Regions from separate parts of the Pseudarthrobacter siccitolerans genome, predicted to be linked through region 1. Evidence: riboswitches for the same ligand, from Rfam matches in the RefSeq annotation. Region 1 holds a riboswitch; the other holds the start of a gene.

Region 1 (5,425 bases):
GGGCCGGAAGGATGAGGCCCAGGGCGGCGAGGATCTCGAGGGCGCCGATGCGCTTGACCGTGGCGTCCGAGAAGTCCTCCACCCACCCTTGGCCGGCGGCCGCAAGCTTCGCCTTCGGCTGGGCGATTTTCATGGTTCCTGCCGCCAGGAAAGCTAGGGCGAGGATTGCGGTGATGATCCAGAGGGTGATGTTCACGATGTTCTTCCTTCGGGTTGGGAGGGCTTGATCGGGGCGGAGGGGGTCATGCGGCTGCCCCAGTGCTGCCGCCGGCGGCGAGTATGTCGCGGACCATCGGCACCACTTTGCTTCCGTAGAGTTCCACGGCTTTGAGGCGTGCGCTGATCGGCTGCGCTCCCGAGGTGAAGATGAGGTCGAAGCGGCCGACGTCCAGTGATGCCACCGCACCTGCGATTCTCCGGGCGACCGTCTCGGGCGAGCCGATGTACATCGAGCCGTGCTGGATTTCGGCCTCAAATTCTTCGCGCCGGACGGGGGGCCAGCCGCGGAGTGCTCCGATGCGGTCACGGACCACCTTGTAGTGGGGCCAGAAGATCTCTTTGGCTTCGCCATCGGTGTCGGCGATGAACCCGGGGGAGTGCATGCCTACCGGCCAGGCCGTTGTGTTGAACTCTGCGGCTGCCCGCTTGTAAAGGTCGATGAACGGCTTGAACCTCTCCGGCTGTCCGCCGATGATGGCGAGCATCAGGGGGAACCCGTATTTGGCCGTGCGGACCACCGACTGGGGTGTGCCGCCAACGCCCACCCACGTTTTCAGGCCACCCTCGGTCTTGGGGTAGACATCCGCCTCAACGAGCGGCGCACGCACCGTGCCCCGCCACGTCACGGGCTTCTCATCAAGAAGCTGCGCGAACAGTTCGATCTTCTGCTCAAAGAGCACGTCGTAGTCTTTGAGGTCATAACCGAAGAGCGGAAAAGACTCCGTGAAGGAACCCCGCCCCAGAATGACCTCGGCACGGCCGTTGGAGAGCGCATCCACGGTGGCGAAGCGCTGGAATACCCGGACAGGATCGTCGGAACTGAGCACGGTCACCCCGGACCCAAGGCGAATGCGTGAGGTGCGGCTGGCCATGCCGGCCAGGACTGTCTCCGGGGCCGACACCGAGTATTCCGGTCGGTGATGCTCACCGACCAGGAAGGCGTCCACGCCCAACTGATCGGCAAGAACGGCCTCATCCACCAGTTGCCGGATGGCACGAGCATGGCTTACCGGTCCACCCGCATCATCCGTGGGGACGTCGCCAAAGGTATCCAAACCAAAAATCACTTCGCTCACTGGGCCCGTCCTCTAATTGATGTGTCAATTACTTAATTGACGTGTCAATCATCAACCCGTAGGGTTGACATGTCAAGTAGAAAAAGGTGGTCATGGAGCACAGCAGCAAGGGCGCCCGGCAGAGTCCCACTCCGAACGAACTGGCCGTGTGGCGCGAGTACATCGAGACGGCCGAGGCGATGCGCCAGGCTTTGGCGGCGGGTCTGCAGTCCACGTCCGGTGTGTCCCCCGGCGACTATGCCGTGCTCCTGGCCCTCAGCGAGGCCCCGGAGCACAAGTTGCGTTCCTCAGTACTGGCCGAGGGGATTGGGTGGGAACGAAGCCGCCTGTCCCATCACCTGGGGCGGATGGAAAACAGGGGCCTCATCCGACGGCATAAATCGGGTAACGACAGCCGTGGCGCCGAGGTGGAATTGACCGAGGACGGGGCCCGGACTTTCCGTGCTTCCTCAGCGCCGCATCTCCGGCTGGTACGCCGGTTCTTTGTCGATGCCCTTGCCCCGGAAGACCTTGAAGCCATTGGGAGGGTTGCAACGAGTTTGCGCCGCCACCTGAAGGATCTCGCCCTGGAAGAGGAAAAGGGCTAATTCACGGCCGCCGGGGATGGCCAAGGCAATCCAGCGGACGACGGCGGGACGTTCCGCCGTCGTCGTCCGCTCACCTGAACCATGCCAACAGGCTGTCAGCCCAGCAGGTCGTCCTGGTAGCACCAGAGCCAGTCCTCGCCCGGCTCGATGCTCCGCATCACCGGGTGGCCGGTGGCGGCAAAGTGCCTGGATGCATGGGTTGCGGGCGAGGAATCACAGCATCCGACTTTGCCGCAGCCCAGGCACATCCGCAGGTGTACCGGCGTCGTACCTTCCAAGCGGCAGTCCGCGCAGAAGGGATCCTGGGGGACCTCTCGGGGCCGGGCCGACTCGAGGTGGCCGCACACTCCGCCGGGCCTGGCAATTCCTTCGCCGCCGCCCTCGCCGAACGTGTCCACCTCGTCCAGCGCCGCATCCAGCATGGATTCCTCAACGTCCAGCCGCTCCAGGACGTCACTGAGGACCTCCTGGGCGTACTCGCCGCCGCGCCGCAGATCCAGCACTTTGGCCCGTTCCGCCTCCAGCATGGCAAGCCGCAGCCTGGCGTAGCGTTCGCTGGGCGTCGCTGTTTCCGCCGAGGGCCGCCCCAGTCGTTCCCAGGCCGCCAGCCCGCGCTCCTGGGTGCGCCGTTTCAGCATGGCCACCACCTCCGGCGGATCGTCGTCCGTCCGCAGTTCCTGCAGCCGGGCCACCCCGGCGGCGGTGGCGAGCTGCATCAGCGATGCCTTGTTCAGCGCATCCTCGCGCTGGTCCGGGCCCTGCACCCTGAGGACGCGGACCAGCGCCGGGAGGGTGAAGCCCTGCAGCGTCAGCGTGCCGCCGACCACCACGAGGGCAGCGAGGATCAGCACCGAACGGTGCTCCAGGTCCTCGGGCAGCACCAGCACCGCCGCGAGGGTGACCACCCCCCGCATCCCGGCCCAGGAAACGATCGCCGGGAACTGCCAGGGCGGCGACGGATCGCTGCGCCGCACGGCCGGAATCAGGCGGGGCAGGTACGTCGCCGGGAACACCCACACCGGCCGGAGCACCAGCACCGCCAGCAGAATCACAGCGCAACCCGCCCAGATCCTTGCGGCACCAAGGGAATCGTCCTGGACGCCCTCGACGATCGTCCGCACCTGCAGCCCGATCAGCAGGAAAACCGAGTTCTCGAGCAGGAACTGCACGGTGTTCCAGTTGCTGCGCTGGCTCAGCCGGGCGGCACCGTTGGGCATCGAAGGCGCTTTGGTGCCCATCACGAGCCCTGTAACGACGACGGCGAGGACGCCCGAAGCGTGGATCGCTTCCGCCGGGAGGTATGCCACCAAGGGGGCCACCAGGGACGTGGAGGTGTTGATCGCGACGTTCCGGATGCGCTTGCGAAGCATAGTCAGGACGTAGGCAGCGGCGATGCCCACCACCAGCCCGCCGCCCACGGCGAGCAGGAAGTCCCCGGCGATCTCCGCCGCGGACACGGACCCCGCGATGGCGGCGATGGCGGCCCGGAGGCAAATCAATGCCGTGGCGTCATTGACCAGTGATTCGCCCTCCAGGATGGTGACAATCCTGCGCGGCATCCCCACCTTCCGGGCGATGGAGGTAGCAGCCACGGCATCCGGCGGTGCCAGGACCGCACCCAAGGCGAATGCGGCGGCCAGCGGAATCTCCGGGAACAGCCACCAGACCACCAGGCCCACCGTGATGGTCCCGAAGATGACGTAACCAACCGAGAGCAGTCCAATGGCCCGGCGGTTGGAGCGGAAATCGAACAGGGAAGTCCGCAGCGCCGCGGCATACAGCAGCGGCGGCAACAGTCCCACCAGGACCACTTCCGGGTTCAGTTCAATGTCCGGAACGAACGGGAGGAAGGAACCGATCACACCCGCCAGCACCAGCAGCAGCGGAACCGAAATGTTGAGTTTCCGGCTCAACGCGCTTCCGGCGCAGACCACCGCGACGAGAACCAGAAGTCCCAGTGCGATTTCCATTCGGCCATTGTCTCAGGCCCGAGGAGCGCAGGCACAGGAGGGGGCGGAGCCTCGCGGCACTTTGGTGAGACGGCGCCGGCGGCACGGCGCGCCGTCGTCCGTCCGCGAATGAAGCATCCCGGGTGCGGGTAGGATTTCAGACCTATCGGACGGTAATTTTGCATCCAGCCACCCAACCCTGTAAGGTGTGAGCCGTGTCACCCACCAGTGGCACATGCTTATGATCTGCGGCGGGAGAGTCCTGCCGGTACGTTCTGCAGGCGCCGTAGGAGCAAATCCTCCCCAGGAATCTCTCAGGCCCACGTACCGCCGCGGCAAGGCAACTCTGGAAAGCAGTCCGGGCAACCGGGCTCACCGACGGTGCAAGTGGCGTCCTGCGAAACGGCAGGGCAACGCAAAACTCTCAGGTCCAATACAGAGCGGGGAGGAACCCGAATCAACGTGGTGCTTAGGCGCCACCTGAATTATGGAGTTCCTCTTATGACGGTTCAATCGTCCCCCAGCACCTTCGCAGACCGCCATATCGGCGCGCGCCGCCAGTCGGACATCGACACCATGCTTAAGGCCGTCGGCTACGACAACCTTGACGGCCTGGTCGACAGCGCGGTCCCCGATTCCATCCGCCAGGACAAGCCCCTCACCCTCGAGAACGCCCTGAGCGAAGTCCAGGTCCTCGCCGAGCTCCGCAAGCTGGCGGGCAAGAACAAGATGGCCGTGCAGATGATCGGCCAGGGCTACTACGACACCGTGACCCCGCCGGTGATCCGCCGCAACATCCTCGAAGCCCCCGCCTGGTACACCGCCTACACCCCCTACCAGCCCGAAATCTCGCAGGGCCGGCTCGAGGCGCTGCTCAACTTCCAGACCATGGTCCAGGACCTCACCGCGCTCCCGGTGGCCAATGCCTCCCTCCTGGACGAAGCCACCGCCGTCGCCGAAGCCGTGCTCCTGATGCGCCGCGCCAACAAGAACAAGACGGCGAAGGACGGCAAGACCGTCCTCGACGCCGACCTCCTCCCGCAGACCATCGCCATTGTGCTGGGCCGCGCCGAAGCACTGGGCTTCGAGGTGGAAATCGCCGACCTCACCAACGGACTGCCCGACGGCGACGTCAACGGTGTGGTCCTCCAGCAGCCGGGCGTCTCCGGCCGGGTCTGGGACCAGTCGGCCGTCATCGCCGAAGCCAAGGACCGGGGTGCCCTGGTCACCGTCGCCGCCGACCTCCTGGCGCTCACCCTGATCACGCCGCCGGGCGAGCAGGGCGCGGACATCGCCGTCGGCTCCACCCAGCGTTTTGGCGTGCCGTTGTTCTTTGGGGGACCGCACGCCGCCTACATGGCCGTCCGCGACGGCATGGAACGGACCCTTCCCGGCCGCATCGTGGGCGTTTCCAAGGACAACGCCGGCGTCCCCGCCTACCGGCTTGCCCTCCAGACCCGCGAGCAGCACATCCGCCGAGAGAAGGCCACGTCCAACATCTGCACCGCGCAGGCACTGCTGGCCATCGTCTCGTCCTTCTACGCCGTTTACCACGGCCCTGACGGGCTGAAGGCGATCGCCGAAACCGTCCACA
Region 2 (5,425 bases), 1.6 Mb from region 1:
GCCGGACGGGCGCAGTTCCACCGTGGCTGAATCCACCAGCCTCGCTCCTTTTCCCGAGGGCCTCATCAGTACCAAGGACGCCATCGAGCGCATTGTTGCCGCCCTTGAGGCTGCGGTAGGCACCATGCGCAAGGTCCATGACGAGGTGGACGAGGAGGATCCCACGACGGCGGACCTCCTGCACGAGTTCATTGCCAAACTCGAGCAGTTCGCATGGATGGTCAATGCCGAGACCATGAAGGCCACCGCGAGCGTCACCGCCCCGGACGCGCAGTAGCCCGTTCCGGCGCACGTAGCTATCCAGCGCCCGGCTCCGGACTTCCTGTCCGGACCCGGGCGCTGCGTTTTGCCGGGAAGTATTCAGGCGGCGTGCTGCCTTATCCGGCCTTGGGCACTTGCCGCAGGACGACGGCGGCAAGTACTGCCGCCGTCGCCATCAGCACCAGCCCGATCGCCGCAGTGACGTGCACACCCGAGTCGAAGGCTGAGCCGGCGGCCTGCCGGACGGCATCCGCCAGGGGAGCAGGCAGTCCCGCTGCCAGGTCCATGGCTCCGGCCAGAGTCTCGCCGGCATGGGCGGTGCCCTGGCCGCCGGCAGCTTCCGCGACGCCGGCCGGCAGATGCAGGTTGTGCTGGTAGGAGGCCGTGAGGATCGAGCCCAGCACCGCGGTGCCCAGCAGGGCGCCCACCTCGTACCCCGTCTCAGAGATAGCCGATGCCGCACCGGATTTTTCCGCCGGCACGCTGCCCAGGATGAGGTCATTGGAGATGGTCTCCGCCGTCCCCACGCCCAGCGCCAGGACCAGCAGCGCTGCGAGCAGGAGCGCCGGCCCGTTGGAATGGCTCCCGAAAGTCACCAGGCTGTACCCGCCGGCGCTCATGCCGAGTCCGGCTGCCACCACAAAGCCGGGACGGACCTTGCGGACCAGGGGCACCACCGCCAGGCCTGCCGCCACGGTAGCCAGCAGCGCCGGAATCATGGCCATTCCTGCGGCCGAAGGGGACATGCCTTCGAGGAGTTGCAGGTGCTGGGCCAGGAAGAGGATAAAGCCGTTGAAGGAGAACAGGGCAAGGACGTTCGCCGTGATGGCCGTGCTGAACACCCGGTTTTGGAACAGGGACATGTCCAGCAAGGGGCTGTCCAGCCGCTGTTGCCGGCGGACGAACGCGGCGCCCATGGCCAGTCCGAAGGCTATGCTTCCCAGGGCCAGGGGTGCCGGTCCCTTGGTGGCGTATTCCTTGATGCCGTAGACCACCGGCACCATGGTCAGCAGCGAGAGCAGGATACTCGGCGCGTCCACCCTGCCCGGCGAGGGGTCCCGGGATTCCGGAATGAACGCCGGGCCGAAAGCCAGCAGCGGCAACATGATGGGCACCGCCACCAGGAGCACCGCTCCCCACCAAAATTGTTCCACGAGCCACCCGCCGAAGATCGGCCCGAGGGCCGCGCCGCCGGAAAACCCGGCCGCCCAGATGGCGATTGCCAGCCGGCGGCGGTTGGGGTCCGGGAAGATGTTGCGGATCAGGGACAGTGTGGAGGGCATCAGCATCGCGCCGAAGAAACCCAGGGCGGCCCGGCCCGCTATCAGCCAGCCGGCAGTGGGGGCGAATGCCGTTGCGGCTGACACTGCCGCGAAGCCGATGCTGCCGATGATCAGGAGCCGGCGCCGTCCGATCCGGTCGCCCAGGCTCCCCATGGCAACGAGCAGTCCCGCCAGCACCAGCGGGTAGGCGTCCACGATCCACAGAAGTTCCACGCCGGAGGTGCCTAGGGCCCGGGCAATCGCCGGCAGGGCAAACGTCAGGGCTGTGTTGTCGACGGCGACGAGCAGGACCGGGAACATCAGCAGTCCCAGGGCAAGCCAGTCGCGCCAGGTGCCCCGGGTTAAATCAGGGTGGCGGGCTGCCGGGGCCTTCAGTGTGGTTCGGTCCTGCTGCGGGGTGGAGAAAGCGGTCATCCAATTAACTATACCGTCCAGACGGTACAGTTAAGAAACGGGATCCGGACAATGCATGATTGGAACCATGGCCAGAAAACCCGTTGCGCGAGATGCAGTCCTCGATGCCTTTGAAGAACTCCTGATCGACGTGGGGGAGCGCGCCGCCACCCTGGACGCGGTGGCGAAACGGGCAGGTGTCTCCAAAGGCGGGCTGCTGTACCACTTCCCCAACAAGGAGGCGCTGATCGCGGCGACCCTTGAGCGGCTGGACCGCCTGGCGGGGGAGGATCTGGGCGTCATGGAATCCGCGCCCGAAGGCGCGGCGGCCTATTTCATCCGGTCATCGCTCTGGTCCGACACCCCCATGGACAGGTCCTTCGTGGCCGCCACGCGCCTCGCTGAAGTGGCCCACGAGGAGGCCCGCCGCCGCTTCGCCGCCATCCAGCGGCAATGGCTGGAGCTCATCGGCAGGGATGTGGGCCCGGCAATGGCAAAGGCCGTGCTGTACATGGGGGACGGGCTGTACTTCAACGCCATGTGGGAGAGCGGGCCGTCCGGAAAGGCCGGCAACCGGCAGGCCGAGGTGGACGAACTCCTGGCCGCCGTCGAGCGGCTCAGGGGCTAGCAGCCATTTGCTCCACGGCTGGCGGCATAGGAGAATTGGTCAATGTACGGGCCGCCTCCGGGCTCCCGTGACAACCCAAATGAATAGCCTTTGATCTGCGGCGGGAGAGTTCTGCCAGAAGGTACAAGCAGGCGCCGTAGGAGCAATACCTCCCCAGGAATCTCACAGGCCCATGTACCGCCGCGGCGAGGCACCTCTGGAAAGCAGCACGCTGTCCGCCCCGGTATCCGGTCCCGGATACTTGGACTGCCGTGCTCACCGACGGTGCAAGCGGGGCCGGCGAAAGCAGGCACCGCGGAAACTCTCAGGTCCAGTTACAGAGCGGGGAGGACCCGAATCGATGTGGCGTACCCTTCGCCGCCTTAGTTATGGAGTTCCTCGTGACTGTTTCTCCGGCCCCCGCCTCCCCGGCCCCCGTCGCTCCGGCCGCCACTGCGCCGGCTGCCACCTTTGTTGACCGTCACATTGGCGCCCGCCGCCAGGCTGACGTCGACACCATGCTCAAAGCCGTGGGCTACGACACCGTGGACGCACTGGTTGACACCGCGGTGCCCAAGGACATCCGCCAGGATTCGGCACTGGAACTGGCTGGCGCCCTGAGCGAGGTGGAGGCGCTCGCCGAACTTCGCAGGCTGGCCGCGAAGAACAAGACCGCGGTGCAGATGATTGGCCAGGGTTATTACGACACGGTGACGCCGCCGGTGATCCGCCGCAACATCCTTGAGGGTCCGGCCTGGTACACCGCCTACACGCCCTACCAGCCCGAGATCTCCCAGGGCCGCCTCGAAGCGCTGCTGAACTTCCAGACCATGGTCCAGGACCTCGTTGGCCTGCCCATCGCCAACGCCTCCCTGCTGGACGAAGCCACGGCAGTGGCCGAGGCCGTGCTGATGATGCGCCGGGCGAACAAGAACAAAGAGGCGCACGACGGCAAGACGGTGCTGGATGCCGACTGCCTGCCGCAGACCATTGCCATCGTCAAGGGCCGCGCCGAGGCGCTGGGCTTCGAGGTGGAGGTCGCTGACCTCACCCAAGGCCTTCCCGACGGCGTCATCAACGGCGTGGTGCTCCAGCAGCCCGGCGCCTCCGGCCGGGTATTCGACCACAGCGCAGTGATTGCCAACGCCAAGGAGCGCGGCGCACTTGTCACCGTCGCCGCGGACCTCCTCGCGCTGACCCTCATCACTCCTCCGGGCGAGCAGGGCGCGGACATCGCCGTCGGATCGGCGCAGCGCTTCGGCGTCCCGCTGTTCTACGGCGGCCCGCACGCAGCCTACATGGCCGTGCAGAAAGGCCTGGAACGCTCCATGCCCGGCCGACTGGTGGGTGTCTCCAAGGACTCCGCGGGCGTCCCGGCCTACCGCCTTGCCCTGCAGACCCGCGAGCAGCACATCCGCCGCGAGAAGGCCACCTCCAACATCTGCACGGCCCAGGCGCTCCTGGCCATCGTGGCCTCAATGTACGCCGTGTACCATGGCCCCGAGGGCCTGAAGGCTATCGCCCGGTCCGCCCACGCCCATGCCGCGACGCTCGCCACCTCCCTGAAGGCCGCCGGCTTCGACGTCCTGCACACCAGCTTCTTCGACACCGTCACGGTCTCCGTTCCGGGCAAGGCCGCAGGCATCGTCGCAGGCGCTGAGGCCCGGGGCATCAACCTGCGCAGCATCGACGCGGACACGGTGGGCTTCTCCACCGATGAAACCACGACGCCGACCATTGTCGACGCCGTCCTTGAAGCCTTTGGTGCCCGGCTGGCCGAGGTTACGGACGCGTTTGGCCTGGACGCCGCCGTCGAGCGTTCCTCCGACTTCCTGCAGCACCCGGTGTTCAACACCCACCGGTCCGAAACGCAGCTGCTGCGCTACATCAGGAAGCTCAGCGACCGCGACCTGGCGCTGGACCGCACCATGATCCCGCTGGGTTCCTGCACCATGAAGCTGAACGCGACGGCCGAAATGGAAGCCATCTCCTGGCCCGAGTTCGCGTCCATCCACCCGTTCGCCCCGGATTCCCAGACCGAAGGCTGGCGCGAGCTGATTGCGGACCTGGAAGCCCAGCTGACCGAGATCACCGGGTACGACCAGGTGTCCATCCAGCCCAACGCCGGCTCACAGGGCGAACTCGCCGGCCTGCTGGCCATCCGCGGCTACCACCACTCCCGGGGAGACCAGCAGCGCAACGTCTGCCTGATCCCGGCTTCGGCCCACGGCACCAATGCTGCCTCGGCTGTCCTTGCGGGCATGAAGGTTGTTGTGGTAGCCACGGCTGCTGACGGCACCATCGACCACGCCGACCTCTACGCCAAGATCGAGGCCAACAAGGATGCCCTGTCCTGCATTATGATCACTTACCCGTCCACGCACGGCGTGTACGACGCCGACGTGCGCGAAGTCTGCGACGCGATCCACGCCGCAGGCGGACAGGTTTACATTGACGGCGCCAACCTCAACGCCCTCGTTGGCCTGGCCCAGCCGGGCAAGTTCGGCGGCGACGTGTCCCACCTGAACCTCCACAAGACGTTCTGCATCCCGCACGGCGGCGGCGGACCCGGCGTCGGCCCCGTTGCTGCCAAGGCGCACCTGGCCCCGTTCATGCCCGGAAACGCGGCCACCTGGACCGAAGGCAACGACGTCCCGATCTCCGCGTCCAAGTACGGCTCCGCCGGCGTGCTGCCCATTTCCTGGGCCTACGTGAAGCTGATGGGTGGCCAGGGACTTACCGAAGCAACCAAGTCTGCCCTGCTCGCCGCGAACTACATCGCCGCCCGCCTGAACGACTTCTTCCCGGTCCTGTACACGGGAGAAGGCGGCCTGGTGGCGCACGAGTGCATCCTGGACCTGCGCGAGCTGACGGCCAAGAC

The links. Region 1 has a riboswitch for glycine ahead of gcvP (aminomethyl-transferring glycine dehydrogenase). Riboswitches for the same ligand answer to the same signal wherever they lie in the genome.
Region 2: it holds a riboswitch for glycine, as region 1 does, so the genes downstream of both, gcvP (aminomethyl-transferring glycine dehydrogenase) here and gcvP (aminomethyl-transferring glycine dehydrogenase) in region 1, are expected to answer to the same signal.

The regions. Positions count from the first base shown of each region.
Region 1 covers NZ_JAUSXB010000001.1:2,061,072-2,066,496, reverse strand. Annotated here, with positions in the region: gene QFZ36_RS09710 (DoxX family protein) at 1-196, opposite strand, end outside; gene QFZ36_RS09705 (LLM class flavin-dependent oxidoreductase) at 243-1,295, opposite strand; gene QFZ36_RS09700 (MarR family winged helix-turn-helix transcriptional regulator) at 1,388-1,882, shown strand; gene QFZ36_RS09695 (Na+/H+ antiporter) at 1,978-3,852, opposite strand; glycine riboswitch at 4,074-4,171, shown strand; glycine riboswitch at 4,173-4,280, shown strand; gene gcvP (aminomethyl-transferring glycine dehydrogenase) at 4,333-5,425, shown strand, end outside.
Region 2 covers NZ_JAUSXB010000001.1:3,662,674-3,668,098, forward strand. Annotated here, with positions in the region: gene QFZ36_RS17110 (Dps family protein) at 1-277, shown strand, start outside; gene QFZ36_RS17115 (MFS transporter) at 378-1,958, opposite strand; gene QFZ36_RS17120 (TetR/AcrR family transcriptional regulator) at 2,026-2,565, shown strand; glycine riboswitch at 2,657-2,755, shown strand; glycine riboswitch at 2,757-2,895, shown strand; gene gcvP (aminomethyl-transferring glycine dehydrogenase) at 2,934-5,425, shown strand, end outside.